Regions from separate parts of the Nitratidesulfovibrio sp. D1 genome, predicted to be linked through region 1. Evidence: predicted binding sites of a transcription regulator. Region 1 holds the regulator's gene; each other region holds the start of a gene.

Region 1 (4,208 bases):
ACCACCGCCGGGCGTATGCCCATGCCTTGCAGCCGTTCCAGCGATTTTTCAAGATTGCGCACGAAGTTGCTTTCGCGCAGGTCCATGCCCAGCACCAGGCCCTGATAGTGGGCCAGCGCCTCGCGGTTCAGGATGGTGACCATCTGCGGGGCCAGGGTGGCGGGCAGGCCGTCCACCGTGAAATAGCGCAGGTCTTCCAGCACGTTGAGCACCGTGCTCTTGCCCGCGCCGGACAGCCCGGTGACGATGATGACGGGAAAGTCGGCGGCGGCCACCGGGCTGCCCGCCTCGGCCGCCGCGTCTCCGCGTGCTTCCGGGCCTTTGCCGGTGGCCGGAAGCGGGACGGATACGGCGTCGGACTCCGCCTGGGCGGGTGATATGTCGGACGGCGTGGCCTTGGTGGGCATGGCGGACTCCTCGGGCGGCCCGTGCCGGATGCCGTTGCGGTGGGCGCTGCGATGTACGCTGGCGGTTACAGGTGGAGCATGCGCGTTACGGCCTGACGGCGGACGGTGCGGCCAAGGACCGCCCTGCCCCGCCGTTCCGGCGTGCCCGCGTCATGGGTCACGCGTCACGGATCAGGTGGTCCGCATGATGGCCCGGAAGGCCTCGCCGTCCGGCGCCTCGAGCATGGCGCGGCGGAACTGCGGGTCCTTCAGCAGGCGCGAGATGTGGGCCAGGATGCGCAGGTGCATGCCCGCCACCTGCTCCGGGGCCAGCACCAGGAAAAAGAGGTGGCAGGGCTTCATGTCCAGCGCGTCGAAGTCCAGGCCGGGCACGCTGCGCCCCACGGCCACCACGATGTCGCCGATGGACGCCAGCTTGCCGTGGGGGATGGCCACCCCGTCGCCGATGCCGGTGGTGCCCAGGCCCTCGCGGTCCTGCAGCACGCCCAGCGCAACGGCGGCATCCACTTCGGGATGCCGCCGCACCACGGCCTGCACGAGTTCCGCCAGCACTTCCTTCTTGGTGCCGGCGGAGAGCTCGGGCAGGATCAGATCATCGTGAAGATACTCCGAAAGCCTCATGTATGACGCCTAGACGACCGGATCGATAAGGCCGAAATCGCCGTTGCGACGCCGGTAGATGATGTTCACGCGTTCCACTTCGGCGTTCAGGAACACCAAGAATTCGTTGTCGCCCTGGTCGAGCTGCATGGCCGCCTCGTCCACGTGCATGGGCTTGGGGGCGAAGTGGTCGGTGCCGACGATGGTGCGGTCCTCGCCTTCGCCCATGGTGCTGAAGGTGAACACGTCGATGCCCTTGCCCACCTTTTCGGACTGGACGGAGCGGCGGCGGTCCTTCTGCTTTTCCACCTGCTTGCGCAGCTGCGAATCCAGCTTTTCCAGCACCAGGTCGATGGTGGCGTACATGTCTTCGGACTGCTCGACGGCGGACAGGGTGAACCCGTCGCCGGCCATCTGCACTTCCGCCTTGTGGCGGAACTTGTCGACGGAAAGGTTCACCTGCATGTCCAGGGCGGACTTGCCGACGAACCGGCCAAGCTTTTCAAGACGGCGGCGGGCGTACTTCTTCAGGTGGTCGGAGGGTTCGAAGTTCTTGAAGGTGAAGGCGATGTTCATACGCTCCTCCAGTGGTGAGAGGGGGAATGCGGCGCGCGGCCCGCACGCGGGGTGCGGCTGCCGGATGCGCCGCCGGCGACGGGTGCCCCCCTGGTCGCCGGGTCGGGCGCGGGGGCACGGGCCGTCAGAACAGTTCCTTCCGCTTGGAAGAGGAGGGAATGTCCATGGCAGTACGATACTTCGCAACGGTCCTGCGGGCAATATTGACTTTGAGCTGTTCCTTCAGAATTTCGCCGATGCGCTCGTCGCTCAGGGGTTCCTTGGGGTCTTCGCCGCCGATCAGCTTCTTGATCAGCGCCTTCACGCTCTCGGAACCCACCTGGCTGCCGTCGTCCAGTTCCAGCGCGCTGTTGAAGAAGAACTTCAACTCCACGATGCCGTGCGGGGTGGCCACGTACTTGCTGGTGGTGATGCGGCTGACCGTGGATTCGTGCATGCCGATGTCGTCGGCGATGTCCTTGAGGATGAGCGGCTTCAGGCGCGAAACCCCGTCCTCGAAAAAGCCCCGCTGGTACTTCACGATGGATTCCACCACCTTGTACAGCGTGCGCTGGCGCTGGTACAGGCTCTTGATGAGCCACGATGCCGAGCGCATCTTTTCCTGGAAATATTCGCGCTCGCCCGCCGACGCGGCCGCCGCGGCGGACCGCTCGTACATGGTGCTCAGTTGCAGGTGCGGCAGGCCGTCCTCGTTGAGCATGATGATGAAGTCGTCGTCGTACCTGTAGACGTACACGTCGGGGCTGACGAACTGCGGGTCGCTCCCGCCGTAGCTGGCGCCGGGCATGGGGTCCAGGGTCTGGATGAGGTCCAGGTATTCCTTCAGGTCCTCCATGGTCAGGCGGAACTTGCGCAACAGCGGCTTGTAGCGGCGCTTCTCAAGGTCTTCCAGGTGGTCGCGCACCAGTTCCACCAGCACCTTGTCGCGCGTGTAGCCCAGCATTTCTATCTGCACCAGCAGACATTCCTGCGCGGTGCGGGCGGCCACGCCCACGGGGTCGAAGCGTTGCAGGGCGTGCAGCACCGGCTCCACCTCGGCCGGGGCCACGCCCGCCATCTCGGCAATTTCGTCGAGGGTGGCGTGCAGGTAGCCGGACGAGGCGATGTTGCCGATGATCACCTCGCCGATGTCCTTCTGGCGCTCGGTAAGCGAGGACAGGCGCAACTGCCACATCAGGTGCCCTTCCAGCGAAGGCTTGGCGGCGTAGCGCGCCTCGAACGAGGTCATCTCCTCCGGCAGTTCCGATTCGCGCACCGTGGACTGGCGGCTGGTGCTGGCGAAGTCGCCCAGGTAGTCCTCCCAATCGGCCTCGCGGGCAATCTCGCGGTCGTAGGCGGCATCTGCGGCGGTGGCGGGATCGCTGGCGGCGTCACGCTGGTCGGGCGTCTCGGCCAGCGGTCCCTCGTCCTGGGTTTCCTCCAGAAACGGGTTTTCCAGCAGTTCCTGCTGCACCGTCTCGACAAGCTCCAGCCGCGAAAGCTGCAACAGCCGGATGGCCTGTTGCAGTTGCGGCGTCATCACCAGTTGCTGGGTGAGCTTGAGCTGTTGTCTGAGTTCCAATGCCATGCGTGGACAACCCCTGGACCTTTCGAGGCCCTATGCACCTTGCGTTGAGGCCGAACGAGATGACGACGCGACGCGGCGCGCGGCGTCAAGCAAGAAACGGCCCACAGTGAAAATGTGTTCCCTTCCCCAAGAGGTTAGGTGAACCATGCCACAGAAGCAAGAAGTATGCAACCGCTGTCGCCGATTCGCGGGTCAACATTGCGCATGCGCGCAACCCCCTGTCAGACAAACGAAAACGGCGACCCCCGGAAACCGGAGGACGCCGCTGGCGTACGATGCATGCCCAGGCCCGCTACAGGGAGAATCCTTCGCCCAGATACACGTCCCGCGCGCGCGGGTTGTCCACGATGTGCGCGGGCGTGCCCTCCAGGATCACCTCGCCCTGGTGCACAAGGTAGGCCCGGTCGCAGATGTGCAGGGTTTCGCGCACGTTGTGGTCGGAGATGAGCACCCCGATGCCCCGGTCGCGCAGGCCGGTGATCAGTTGCTGGATGTCGTCCACGGCCAGCGGGTCGATGCCCGCGAAGGGTTCGTCCAGCAGGATGAACTTGGGCTCGCGGATCATGGACCGCGCGATCTCCAGGCGACGCCGTTCGCCGCCGGACAGGTGCATGGCCACGGAATCGGCCAGGTGGGTGATGCCGAAGTCCGCCAGCAGCATGTCCGAGCGTTCCTTCTGCCCGGCCTTGGAAAGCCCGGTGTGCTCCAGGATCATTTGCAGGTTCTGGCGCACCGTGAGCCGCCGGAAGATGGAGCTTTCCTGCGGCAGGTAGCTCAGCCCCACCCGGGCCCGCTCGTGCAGGGGCCAGTCGGCGATGTCGCGGCCGTCAAGCTCCACCCTTCCCGCAGTGGGCTTGATGATGCCGATGAGCATGTAGAAAGTGGTGGTCTTGCCCGCGCCGTTGGGGCCCAGCAGTCCCACGGTCTCGCCCTGGGTCACGGACAGCGAGACGCCGCGCACCACCTCGCGCTGGCCGAACTGCTTGTGCAGGTCCTCTCCGCGCAGCACCGAGGTCACTGGGCCGCCCCCTTGGCCTTGGCATTGTCCTTGGCGGCAT
Region 2 (4,208 bases), on a different contig from region 1:
GTTGGCCCTGCTGCTGGCCATGCTGCTGTGGAGCAGTTCGTTCATCGCCATGAAGGTGGCCCTGGAAGGCTTCGACCCCATGGTGGTGGTGTTCGGGCGCATGGGCATTTCCTCGGCGGTGTTCCTGGCCCTGTGGCGCAACTTCCGCCACGTGCGCTACCGCAAGGGCGACTGGAAGCGCCTTGGGGCCATGGCCCTGTGCGAGCCATGCCTGTACTTCGTGTTCGAGGCGTACGCCCTGCGCTACACCTCGGCCTCGCAGGCGGGCATGATCGTTTCGGTGATGCCGCTGTGCGTGGCCGTGGCCGCCTGGATCGTGCTGGGCGAACGGCTGGCCCGCCGGGTGTGGTACGGCTTCGGCCTGGCCATCGTGGGGGTGGTCTGGCTGAGTCTGGGCGGGACCAGTTCCGAGAACGCGCCCAACCCGCTGCTGGGCAACCTGCTGGAACTGTGCGCCATGGTCAGCGCCACCGGGTACGTCATCAACGCCAAGAAGCTGTCCGCCACCTACCCGCCGCTGTTCATCACCGCCGTGCAGTCGCTGGCGGGCAGCGCGTTCTTTCTGCCGCTGCTGTTCCTGCCCACCACCCAACTGCCGGACGCCTTCCCGCTGCTGCCCGCCCTGTCCGTGGTCTATCTGGGCACGTGCATCTCGCTGGGCGCATACGGGCTGTACAACTTCGGGGTCAGCCGCCTGCCCGCCGGGCAGGCTTCGGCGTTCATCAACCTGATCCCGGTGATCACCCTGCTCATGGGCCGGGTGCTGCTGGGCGATGAACTGGCCCCGCAGCAGTACGCGGCCTCCGGCCTGGTGCTGGTGGGCGTGCTGCTTTCGCAGGGCCGCGGGGCCACCGTGCCGGACCCCGCCACACCGGACGAGACCGCGCCGCAGCCCGGCGCAGGGCGGTAGCCCCTTCCCCTTCGCCCGACGCAAAAAGGCCGCCCCCCAAACCGGGAGACGGCCTTTCGCATGCCGGTGCTTGCTGATGGCTACATGCGCTTCAGTTCCAGCGCCCTCTGGATCATGGCGTCCGCCGTCATGATCGACTTGGAGTTGGTCTGGAAGCCGCGCTGGTAGATGATCATGTTCACGAATTCCCGCTCCATGGACACGTTGGACTGCTCCAGCGTCTTGGCGGCCACGGTGCCGAAGTTCTCGGTGTCGGGCAGGCCCTCTTCCGCCGCTCCGGACTCCCGCGTGGCCGAAAAGTGGTTCATGCCCTCGCGGCGCAGGCCGTCCTCGCTGGTGAAGCGGTACAGGGTGATGCGGTACAGGTCGGCGCTCTGGCCGTTGCTGTAGCGCCCGCTGATGATGCCCTCCGAATTGATGTCGATGCCCGCCAGAAAACCCTGCCCATAGCCATCCTGCCTGGACCGGATTTCCGACGAACTGCCGCCGTAGGCCGTGGTGCTGAGGGCGGCCAGGCTGGCCCCGGCCATGCCCGTCAGGTTCGACGCGTCGGACCCCACCGCCGCCGGGCTGCCTGCGCCCGCCGTCCACGCCCCGGATGACGAGGACAGGCCAAGGTCCAGGCCGACCCCCTGCGCCCCCCCGCCGCCCGCGAAGGTGGCGGTGAACTGCGGCAACCCGTCCGCGCCGAACGAGGCCGGCGCCCAGTTGCCGAGGTTGGTGGCGTCGGCGCCCGTGGGCGTGTAGGCCGACATGTTCACCAGCTGGCCGGATGAATTGAAGGTCAGCGTGCCGGCCATCAGCAGCCCCGCCCCGGATGTCCCGGCCAGGGCCGAGCCGTCGTGCGCCGGGTCCATGCCCACCACGAACTCGAAATACTTGTTGCCGCCGCTCTCTCCGGCCCCGTCGAAATAGATGGTCACGTCGTGGGCGTTGCCCGAGGCGTCGTAGACCTTGATGGCCTGCTTGTACGAGTAGGCCGAATCGCCCAGGGGGCTGTCCGCCGCGCCGTTCCACTTGGACAGCAGCGAAAAGAACGGGTTGGCCGCGTCGGACGACCTGTCGCCCGAGCCCAGGTTGTTGATGGCCGTGATGGACGTGGTGGCCTTGGCGGGCATGATGTTGCGCCCGTTCTCGCCCGGCGGCAGGCTGATGCCGGTGGCGGCCCCCTCCACGCCGTCGAGGATGGGCCGCCCGTTGAGCACGAACCCGTTGGGGTCCACCAGGTTGCCGTCCTTGTCGAACCGGAAGTTGCCCGCACGGGTGTAGTGGATCTTGTCGCCGGAGGTGACCTGGAAGAACCCCTTGCCGTTGATGGACAGGTCGGTGATGTCCGTGCCCGACTCGTATGGCCCCTGTCCGTACATGGTACGGATGCTCGTAAGGCGCGACCCCAGACCCACCTGGCTGATGGAGGTGGATGCCGAGTTGCCCGTGCCCGCGTACTGGCTCATGAGGTCCTCGAACAGCGCCTGCTGTTGCTTGAACCCCACGGTATTGACGTTGGCCAGGTTGTTGCTGACCGCCTGCATGCCCTGCGACAGGGTCTTCATGCCGGAGGCACCGGAATAGAGGGCGCGTAACATGCGTGTCTCCTCGGGCGCGAAGTGCCCCGGCCCATCCGCGTGCCGCCGCTCCTGCCGGAGCGCGGGCGCGCGGGGCCGGGGAAGATTCTTCCCTGAGGGGTCGCAAAGCACGAGCCGTGCCAGTGCAAGGCGGCGCGAAGCAACCTTGCGGAATGTAAAGACGGATGTCCCGCAACAACTCCACCGGGCGGCAGAACCTGCCCATGGCCGGGCCATGCCGGGGCGACACGTGCGGCAACCCCGCCGCCACGCGGGCATGACATCCCCCGGCACCCGACATGACGCAACAGGGCCGCGCGGCATGTGCCGCGCGGCCCTGAAATCCGTCGATATCCGCCCGCTACCCGGCGATGCCGGTGCGGGCCTTCCACGAAATCACGGTGTTGACGAGCAGTTGGGCGATGGTCATGGGGCCCACGCCGCCGGGCACCGGGGTCATGGCCGAAGCGATGCAGCTGATGTCGTCGTACTGGCAGTCGCCCACCAGCCCTTCGTCGGTGCGGTGAATGCCCACGTCCACCACCACCGCGCCGGGCTTGACCATGTCCGAAGTGACCAGGCACGGCCGCCCCGCCGCCACGAACAGGAAGTCCGCCCGGCGGCATTCCTCGGCAAGGTCCGGCGTGCCGGAATGGCACACCGTCACCGTGGCGTTGGCGTACTTGCCGGGCGCGCCCAGCATCAGCGCCAGCGGCTTGCCCACGATGTTGCTGCGCCCCACCACCACGGCCTTCTTCCCGGCGGGCGAAAGATCGTAGCGCTCCAGCAGGGTCATCACCCCCGCCGGGGTGCACGGCCGGAAGCCCGGCAGCCCCAGCGCCAGACGCCCCATGTTCTCGGGGTGGAAGCCGTCCACGTCCTTTTTCGGGCTGATGCGCTCCAGGCAGCGCTGGCTGTTCAGCCCCTTGGGCAGCGGCAGTTGCAGCAGGATGCCGTCGATGTCCGCCCGCCCGTTCAGTTCGTCGATGAGCGCTTCCAGCGCTTCCTGCGTGGTGTCCGCGGGCAGGCGGAACGCCTCGGACCGGATGCCCGCCTCGTCGCAGCCGCGCTCCTTGTTGCGCACGTACACCTGCGAGGCCGGGTCGTCGCCCACCAGAATAACCGCCAGCCCCGGCGCGCGGCCCGCCGCCGCAAGCCCCGCCGCCACCTCTTCCTTCAGCTCCGCGCGAATGGCCGCAGCCGTCGCCTTGCCGTCGAGCAGCATCATATGTCCAACCTCCCGAAATCCGGCGCGCGTGCGCGCCGCCTGTCCGATTCCGCTGCCCGGCACCGTCATCGCGTCCCGGTCGCATCCGCCATTACCGCCGCCCTGTCCTTTTGCAGGAGAGCGGGCAGCTTTTTTGAGCCGGGGCTCCGCCCCGTGCCCCGCCGGGGGAGCATGCTCCCCCGGACCCCCTTTTCAGGGGATGGGATAACGCTGAAATTTCCTGCCGGTCCTCCAGGGTCACCGGTACTCCGGCCACCCTGCAATCGGCGTTTTTCCTGCCTCCGGCTTTTTTTCATCTGCCGGGCTGCCTTTCTTCCCTATACTCCGCGCGGTCTTCCGCGCGGATGGCTGGTGCCGGGAAAACGGGTGAAACTACGATCTTTGGGAGCTGGCAAGGAAGGGGACGTTTTCCCGAAGGGAGCGTGCGGCAGCCGTTATGCGCGCTTGCGGGCATTACGGATGGCGACCGCAGCGCGCCCTTCGGTACGTGACCGAGGGAAAACGG
Region 3 (4,208 bases), 460 kb from region 1:
TGCTGACCGCCACCGACGACGGTCTGAAGGTCGAGAAGCAGTAGCAGACGGAACGTCCGGCGGGGGCCGGTGGAAATCGCGGGGCCGCGCATGTGCGCGGCCCTTGTTTTTTGCGCCGGTTGCGCCAGTCGCGCCCCGCGCCTGCGCGCCGCGTTCAGTTGGCCGGGCCCTGCCCGCGCGAGGTGAGCCGGGCGCGCAGGTATGCCCCCAGCAGGGCGCCCGCGTCGTCCTGCCCCTGCTGCGAAATGCCCAGGGCGTGCAGGTCTTCGGCCACCTGGCGCTCCATCTTTTCCGATTCCATGAACATCACGTAGACCAGCGCGAGGGTGGCGTCGTTTTCCGCGCTGCCGTCGCACAGGGCCGCCACGTGCTCGTGGGGCACGGTTTCCTGCAACCGGTCCACGAACATGGAGGCCCACTTGCCGTACAGCGATTCGGGCAGCCGGGGCACCATGGAGGACAGCGCCCGCGCCCCCCGTTCGTCCATGTCGGGCATGGTCACGGCCAGAAAATCCTCCAGGGCTTCGGTGCGGCGTTCCATGCCCCGCGACAGGTGGCGCAGCACCGTGGCGACGACGTGGGCGCGGGTCTGGTCGGGGGTGAGGGGCGATGCGGATGTTGCGGACATGGGGCGGGCGTTCTCCTGAAGGCTGCGTGTCGCGGAACGGGCCGTCCCGGCGTGCGGCGCGGGGCTGGCCCGGATGGTGACGGGGTGGCGCAGCCTAGCCCAGGCGGGGCCGCCGTGCAAGGCTGGCTGGCCGTTGCGGCCTGCATCCCGCACACGGCAACGAACCGGACAGTAAATGACAATCCGGACAGGAAACGGCAATGCGGTTCCGCGTGGGCGAAACCGCATTGTCATTTTCGTAAAACAGGCCGTTTTTGCACACCCGCCGCGCATTGCCGGGGGGCTGGCCCGCGCGCGGCGGGGAAGCCCCCCGTTAGAGGGCGGCGCGCACGGCGGCCAGGGCGGCCTCGTAGTTGGGCTCGTGGCTCACTTCGGGCACGATCTCGGTGTAGGTGACCGTGCCGGACCGGTCCACCACGAAGATGGCGCGGGTCAGCAGGCGCAGTTCCTTGATCACCACGCCGTAGGCGGTGCCGAAGGACAGGTCGCGGTGGTCGGACAGGGTTTCCAGCGCGTCCACCCCGGCGGCGCCGCACCAGCGGGCCTGGGCGAAGGGCAGGTCGCAGCTGATGGTCAGGATGCGCACGTCCCCGCCAAGGCGGGTGGCCTCCTGGTTGAAGCGCCGGGTTTCCATGTCGCACACGCCGGTGTCCAGCGAGGGCACGGCCGATATGAGCAGCACCTTGCCCGCGTAATCGGCCAGACTGCGCGGGGAAAGGTCGTTGGCCAGGGCGGAAAAGCCGGGGGCCTTGTCGCCCGCGGCCACCGGGCTGCCGCCGAGGGTAAGGGGAGTGCCTCTGAAGGTGATGATGCCGGTACGGTCCATGGGTATCCGCCTCCTGCGGAATGAGGTTCAACGGGCCCGCCCGCCAGGGCGAGGAGTCCTGGCGGCGTGCCGCTGCGCCCGTGGCGGCAGCGGCGGCTTCGCGTCCCGCCGCCTGCGGCAGGCGGAGGGGCACGGCGGTTCGTCAAGGCATACCACAACTGCGGGGGCATGCAAACCTGGGGGAGGCGTTTTTTCTGGTGCTTGCTGCAAAAGTGTTCATTTTTACAAAATAAGCACCATTTCTGTTTTTATTATTACCAAAATGATAAAACAGTGAAAACGTTGATTTGCGCAACACGGTGAATTCATTGAACCAGACCTTTTTGTAGGCGCTGGCACGCTCCTTGCCTTTACCCAGACATCGTTCGGGTTTGCCCCTGTCCGTTCGGTCCGGCGGGGGGTGTACGTCAACATTTCGAGGAGGTTCACATGAACGCGGCGGATACCGCCTTCATCCTGGTCTGCTCCGCACTGGTCATGTTCATGACCCCGGGGCTCGCCCTGTTCTACGGGGGGCTCGTGCGTGCGCGCAACGTGCTTTCCACCACCATGCACAGCTTCATTCTTTTGGGCGTGGCCAGCATCGTCTGGGCGGTCATCGGCTACACGCTGGCGTTCGGCCCCGACATCGGCGGGGTCATCGGGGGGCTGGACTTCGCCTTCCTGAACGGCGTGGGCATGGAGCCCGGCGAATCGGTCACCAACATCCCGCACCTGCTGTTCATGGTGTTCCAGTGCATGTTCGCCGTGATCACCCCGGCGCTCATCTCCGGCGCCTACGCCGAACGCATCCGCTTCCGCGCCATGCTGCTGTTCTCGGTGCTGTGGCTGGTGGTGGTGTACGCCCCCATGGCCCACTGGGTGTGGGGTGGCGGCTGGCTGTTCGGCCTTGGCGCGCTTGACTTCGCCGGGGGCGCCGTGGTGCACATGAGCTCGGCCGCCGCCGCCCTGGCCGCCGCCCACGTGCTGGGTCGCCGCCACGGCTACGGCCGCGAGCCCTTCGTGCCCCACAACCTGCCCATGACCGTGCTTGGCGCGGGCATCCTGTGGTTCGGCTGGTTCGGCTTCAACGCGGGCAGCGCCCTGGCCGCCAACGGCCTGGCCGCCAACGCCTTCGTCACCACCCACCTGTGCGCCGGTGCCGCCGCCGTCAGCTGGATGGCCGCCGAATGGCTGCACACCGGCAAGCCCACCACCCTTGGCGCGGCCTCCGGCGCCGTGGCCGGTCTTGTGGTCATCACCCCCGCCGCCGGGTTCGTCCTGCCCATGCCCGCCATCATCATGGGCCTGGTGGGTGGCGCCCTATGCTACGGCGGCGTGCTGATGAAGCATGTGTTCAAGTACGACGACGCGCTCGACGTGGTGGGCGTGCACGGCGTGGGCGGCACCTTCGGCGCCCTGGCCACCGGCATCTTCGCCGTCGAAGCCGTGAACGGCGTCAACGGCCTGCTCTACGGCAACCCCTCGCAGCTCTGGATCCAGTTCATCTCCGTGGTCGCCACCTGGCTGTTCTGCTACGTGGCCAGCCGCATCCTGTTCCATGTGGTTGACGCCCTCGTCGGCCTGCGCACGGACGCGGAAGCGGAGGTCGCCGGTCTCGACGTCAGCGAGCACAACGAAGCGGGCTATCAGCTCTAGGGTTGCCGCTGCCGCCGTTGTCGCCTACAAGGCGGAAGGGGTCATCCCTTCCCTGAACACGAACCGAGCTTCAGGATGGACATCATGAAGAAACTTGAGATCATCATCCGCCCCTTCAAGCTGGACGAGGTCAAGGAAGCGCTGGCCAGCCTCGACGTGAAGGGCATGACCGTCACGGAAGTCAAGGGCTTCGGCCGCCAGCGCGGCCACAAGGAAGTGTACCGGGGCGCCGAATACCAGGTGGACTTCATGCCCAAGGTCAAGATCGAGGTCGTCGTCGACGACGCGCAGGTGAAAACCATCGTCGACGCCGTGGTCAAGGCAGCCCGCACGGGCAAGGTGGGCGACGGCAAGATCTTCATCTCTCCGGTGGAAGACGTGCTGCGCATCCGTACCGGTGAAACCGGCGTGGAAGCCATCTAGCCGCAACATACCGCAACCATTGGGCGGCGTCCCGGCAACGAACGGGGCGCCGCCCGTCCATACTCACCCCCACCCCACCACCCACCCCACCCACATGATGCAGGCACACGGGCCCTCTTCCTCCGCTTCCGCCGGCGCGCCCGGCACGCCGCGCGATGCCGCCACGGTCCTGCGCGAGGGGCGCGCCGGGCTGCTCGGACGTCTGGACGCCGCCCCGTCTTCCACCAATGCAGGCACCAACGCGGGCGCTGCCGCATCCGGCCCGGAAGGGGATGCCTGCGGGCTCCGGCCCGACGCCCGCTGCCGCGACACCGCGCCCGCGCCCACGGGGGCATCGCGTTTCGAGCGGGCCTACAGCCGCCTGCTGGACGACTATTTCCGCCTCCGCTTCGCCGAACTGCGCGGCGGCCACGACAAGGTGGCCCTGGTGGCCGTGGGCGGCTACGGCCGCGAGGAATTGTGCCTGGGGTCGGACATCGACATCCTGATCCTGTGCGGCCGCTCCATCCCGCCGCAGGCCATCGACCTTGCCCAGCCGCTGTTCCTGCCGCTGTGGGACGCGGGGTACACCCTGGGGCACGGGTTCCGCACCATCGGCGACTGCGTGAAGCTGGCGGCCAAGGACCACAAGGTGCTGGCCAGCCTGCTGGACGCCCGGCTGATCACCGGCAACGAGGCCCTGTTCCGCGAACT
Region 4 (4,208 bases), on a different contig from region 1:
CGAAAGCCACGGCAGGACGGCGATCCCGGCCATCTCCACGGCGTTCCGCCAGCATGGACGGATCCCTCCGCACACCAGCAGGGAAACTCCATGGCGCGACAGAACGTCGATGAGCGGCGCTGAACCGCCGTCCGGCACGGGGAGGACGGTCCGTTCCGCTGGAACCCCGCCGGACATGCGCACGCAACGCAGTTCGGCGGCCGTTTCCAGCAGCGTGGCAAGGCGATCCTCGATGCAGGCAAGGCAGACATGGGCATTCATGGCGTCCCCGCGGCGCGGCGGCCGCACCCCCACCAAGCATGCATGATGCCATCCGGAAACGCGCCGTCATCACGGCATGTTGCAGGTGCGTGGCGCTCGCGGCGTCCCGGAGAGGCCCCCGATACGGGCGCGAAACACGCCCCAAACGAAAAATGGGCGTAAAATACGCCCATTCTTCCCCCGGCGACCGCGCCGCAGCAGCCCGTGATCCGCCCTGCGCTCTGCCAGGCCCGCCTTCCCTCCACGGCGGACGGCTCAGCCCGCTCCGCCGCCCTTCAGGATGCGCCGCAGGGTATCCTTGGATATGTCCAGTTCGCGGCAGGCCGCCATCACACGCCCGCCATGCCGCCGCAGGGCCTCGCGCGCGGCGGCCAGCTTGGCGGCGGCCATGGTGCGCGGCCCGGCGGCAACCGCCGCCACGGTCCCGCCCGCCGCCAGACCGGGACCGGCAGGCGGCGCATGAGCGCCCAGCAGATACTCCGGCAGGTGTTCCAACTGGATGAACCCGCGCGGGCACAGGATGAACGCATACTCGATGATGTTCTCCAACTCGCGCACGTTGCCGGGAAAGGGATAGCGCAGCAACAGGTGCAGCACGTCCTCGGACACGCCCTCGATATCCTTGCCGCTCAGCAGGTTGCGTTGCGACACGAAGTGGTCGAGCAGCAGGGGGATGTCCTCCGGCCGCTCGCGCAGGGCGGGCAGGCGCAGCATGACCACGTTGAGCCGGTAGTACAGGTCGCTGCGGAATCCCCCCTCGCCCGCCAGGCGTTCCAGGTCGCGGTTGGTGGCGGCGATGACCCGCGCGGGCGCCGCCTGGGGCCGCACCGCGCCCAGCGGTTCGTACGCCTTCTCCTGCAACACCCGCAGCAGCTTCACCTGCAAGGGCAGCGGCATGTCGCCGATTTCGTCGAGGAAGATGGTGCCGTCGTCCGCCAGGGCGAAGCGGCCCGGCTTGTCGCGCCGCGCGTCGGTGAACGCCCCGGCCTTGTAGCCGAACAGTTCCGATTCCAGCAGGTGTTCCGGCAGGGCCCCGCAGTTCACCCCCACGAAGGGCCTGCCCCGCCGCGGGCTCAGGTTGTGGATGGCGCGGGCGAACAGTTCCTTGCCGGTGCCCGATTCTCCCAGCACCAGCACGGGCGCGTCGCTGGCCGCCACCTGCGGCAGGATGCCCAGCAGGCGGATCATGGCCGCGCCGCGGGTGACGATGTCCTCCACGGTGTGCTGGCCGTCCAGTTGCTTGCGCATCAGGTGCAGGGCGGAAAGATCGCGGAAGGTCTCCACCCCGCCCATCAGCCTGCCGCGCCGGTCGCGCAGGGGCGCGCCGCTGATGCTCACGGGCACCTTGCAGCCGTCCGGGCGCAGGATGAACACCGACCGGTTGCCCAGCGGCATGTCCTGCTCGATGCACGCCCGAAGCACGCAGGCCCCGTCGCAGATGCTGGAATGGAACACGTCGCGGCAGCGCCTGCCCAGGGCCTCGTGCGGGGGCACCCCGGTGATTTCCGCCGCCGCCCGGTTGAACGAGGTGATCCGCCAGTCGAGGTCCACGGTGAACACGCCGTCGGCCACGCTTTCCATGATGGTTTCGCAGGATATGTCACGCGGCAGGGCCATGGCGTGCTCCTTTTTCCGGATACGGCGCGCCGCGTGGCGCGACACTGCCGTTTATTTGGTATGCAAGCATTCACGTATCACGCGGGCGCGTTTCGCGCCCGTTTTTTCTCCAGGCGCTTCATGCCCGTCATAACAGAGCAGCATCATTGACCGTCCCGCGCTGGAACGGTTCATGCTGACCGGCAACCGTGGCCGCGTGGTCACGGTTTCACCTGTAATCAGGAGGCGCTTATGCCCAGCATGAACGGAACAGGTCCCCTGGGGCAGGGCCCCGGCACCGGACGCGGCATGGGCCGCTGCGGCGCGGCACGGGCGCGGCGTGAGCCCGCTGGCCGCCCGTGCCCGCCCGTGGTTGATGACGCGGGGGCGGAGGCTTCCGCCCTTGACGAACTTGCCGCCAGCCTCGGCAACGTGCTCGGCATGGCGCGGGACGCCATCGACGCCCTGCGGCCGGGCAACGGCAGGGGCTTCGGCAGGGGTCTCGGCAGGGGGCTCGGACCGGGGCGCGGAGCCGGACGCGGACGCGGACCGGCCGTTCCGCCCTCCACCGGCGGCGGCCGATGACGCCCGCCGACAAACCGGCAGGCCGCCCGGGAATCGCCGTCCCCGGCGGCCTGCATGCACGCGGCGCCGCGACGGAGGCCGCATGAAACTGGCCATCGCCAGCGGCAAGGGGGGCACGGGCAAGACCACCGTGGCCGTGAACCTTGCCGCGCTGCTTGCCGCGCGGGGCCATCGGGTGGCGCTCGCGGACTGCGACGTGGAGGAACCCAACGCGCACCTGTTCCTGCCCGTGGAGTGGAAGACACGCGAACAGTGCACCCTGCCCGTGCCCAAGGTGAACGAAACCCTGTGCCTTGGCGCGGCGTGCCGCCGCTGCGTGGATGCCTGCCGCTTCAAGGCTCTGGCGTTCATGGGCGATGCGGTGCTGGACTTTCCGGACCTGTGCCACGGCTGCGGGCTGTGCGCCCTGGTCTGCCCCACGGGAGCCATGACCTCCGCCACGCGCCTGGTGGGCGAAGTGCGAGGCGGCATCGCCCGCATCCGCCCGGCCATGGGCGATGGCGCGGACACGGCGGAAAGGGGCTCCGCACGCCCCGGCGCAACGCCCGTCCTGCGTTTTCGGGACGGAGTGCTGCGCATCGGCGAGGCCATGGCCACCCCGCTGATCAAGGCGGTGAAGGACGTGCCGCCCCCGGTGGCGCCCGTCGCGCGGGGGGATGACGCGCCGGAGCCGTGCGTCTTCACCATCCGCGACTGCCCGCCGGGCGTCGCGTGCGCCGCCATCAACGCCGTGCATGACGCCGACCTGCTCTTGCTGGTGGCCGAGCCCTCGCCCTTCGGCCTGCACGACCTGCGTCTGGCCGTGGGCCTTGCGCGGCACCTGCGCCTGCCGCATGCCGTGGTGCTGAATAGAATCGGGATGGGGGCCGGGATGGGCCAGCCCGGCGCAACTCCGGCGGCGGACGACCCCGTGCGCGACTGGGCCGCGCGCGAAGGCGTGCCCCTGCTGGTGACCATCCCCTTCAGCCGGGCGGCGACGGAATGCGGGGCCACCGGCAGCCTGGTGCACGACGCCGCGCCGGAGATGCGCGCGGCCTACGCCAAACTGGCGGATACGATGGAGGCCATGGCCAGAGACGCGAACGCAAGGGAGCGGACATGCGGCAGATAGTGGTCATCAGCGGCAAGGGGGGCACGGGCAAGACCAGCGTCACGGCGGCGCTGGCGGCCGTGGCCCGCGAAAGCGCCGCCCCGGCGGGAACCGCGCGGGAAGAGGGAGCGTCACCGCCCGCGCTGGTGCTGGCCGACTGCGACGTGGACGCATCGGATCTGCACCTGCTGCTGGCGCCCGTGGTGCGCGAACGGCACGACTTTCACAGCGGCGTGCTGGCCCGCATCGACGCCGGTCTCTGCACCCGTTGCGGGGCCTGCACGGCGGCGTGCCGCTACGGCGCACTGGATGCGCCGCCGTACGTGGCCCGCGAGATGTGCGAGGGCTGCGGCGCCTGCGCCCACGTCTGCCCCGAGGGGGCCGTGGCGCTGGACGAGCGGCTTTGCGGCGAATGGTACGTCTCCGACACCCGCTGCGGCCCCATGGTGCACGCGGCGCTTGACATGGGCGAGGAAAACTCCGGCAAACTGGTGAGCACGGTGCGCACCCGCGCCCGCGAAATCGCCGGGGCGCTGGGGGCGGACACCGTGCTCATCGACGGCTCGCCGGGGGTGGGCTGCCCGGTCATCGCCTCGCTGGCCGGTGCGGATACGGCCCTGCTGGTCACGGAACCCACGGTCTCGGCCCTGCACGATCTGGAGCGGGTGCACGCGCT

The links. The regulator sigma-54, encoded in region 1, starts transcription at its own class of promoters, with help from an activator protein. The targets are predictions, from matches to a motif close to CTGGCACGGNNNNTGCTT.
Region 2: ACR4XJ_RS06970 (flagellar hook protein FlgE) is a predicted target of sigma-54. The motif match lies at 2,602-2,619, and genes of this name have one in related genera.
Region 3: ACR4XJ_RS05575 (ammonium transporter) is a predicted target of sigma-54. The motif match lies at 1,787-1,804, and genes of this name have one in related genera.
Region 4: ACR4XJ_RS02810 (DUF5320 domain-containing protein) is a predicted target of sigma-54. The motif match lies at 2,039-2,056, and genes of this name have one in related genera.

Annotation. Positions count from the first base shown of each region.
Region 1 covers NZ_JBPGNZ010000002.1:99,864-104,071, forward strand. The annotation lists gene rapZ (RNase adapter RapZ) at 1-275, opposite strand, end outside; gene ACR4XJ_RS03625 (PTS sugar transporter subunit IIA) at 579-1,028, opposite strand; gene hpf (ribosome hibernation-promoting factor, HPF/YfiA family) at 1,038-1,583, opposite strand; gene rpoN (RNA polymerase factor sigma-54) at 1,708-3,150, opposite strand; gene lptB (LPS export ABC transporter ATP-binding protein) at 3,443-4,168, opposite strand; gene ACR4XJ_RS03645 (LptA/OstA family protein) at 4,165-4,208, opposite strand, start outside.
Region 2 covers NZ_JBPGNZ010000003.1:301,367-305,574, reverse strand. The annotation lists gene ACR4XJ_RS06975 (DMT family transporter) at 1-910, shown strand, start outside; gene ACR4XJ_RS06970 (flagellar hook protein FlgE) at 991-2,496, opposite strand; gene folD (bifunctional methylenetetrahydrofolate dehydrogenase/methenyltetrahydrofolate cyclohydrolase FolD) at 2,837-3,703, opposite strand.
Region 3 covers NZ_JBPGNZ010000002.1:563,253-567,460, reverse strand. The annotation lists gene ACR4XJ_RS05590 (hypothetical protein) at 1-44, shown strand, start outside; gene ACR4XJ_RS05585 (hypothetical protein) at 155-628, opposite strand; gene tpx (thiol peroxidase) at 942-1,454, opposite strand; gene ACR4XJ_RS05575 (ammonium transporter) at 1,884-3,092, shown strand; gene ACR4XJ_RS05570 (P-II family nitrogen regulator) at 3,177-3,515, shown strand; gene ACR4XJ_RS05565 (bifunctional uridylyltransferase/uridylyl-removing protein GlnD) at 3,610-4,208, shown strand, end outside.
Region 4 covers NZ_JBPGNZ010000001.1:675,549-679,756, forward strand. The annotation lists gene ACR4XJ_RS02805 (sigma-54 interaction domain-containing protein) at 517-1,878, opposite strand; gene ACR4XJ_RS02810 (DUF5320 domain-containing protein) at 2,110-2,442, shown strand; gene ACR4XJ_RS02815 (P-loop NTPase) at 2,525-3,553, shown strand; gene ACR4XJ_RS02820 (ATP-binding protein) at 3,541-4,208, shown strand, end outside.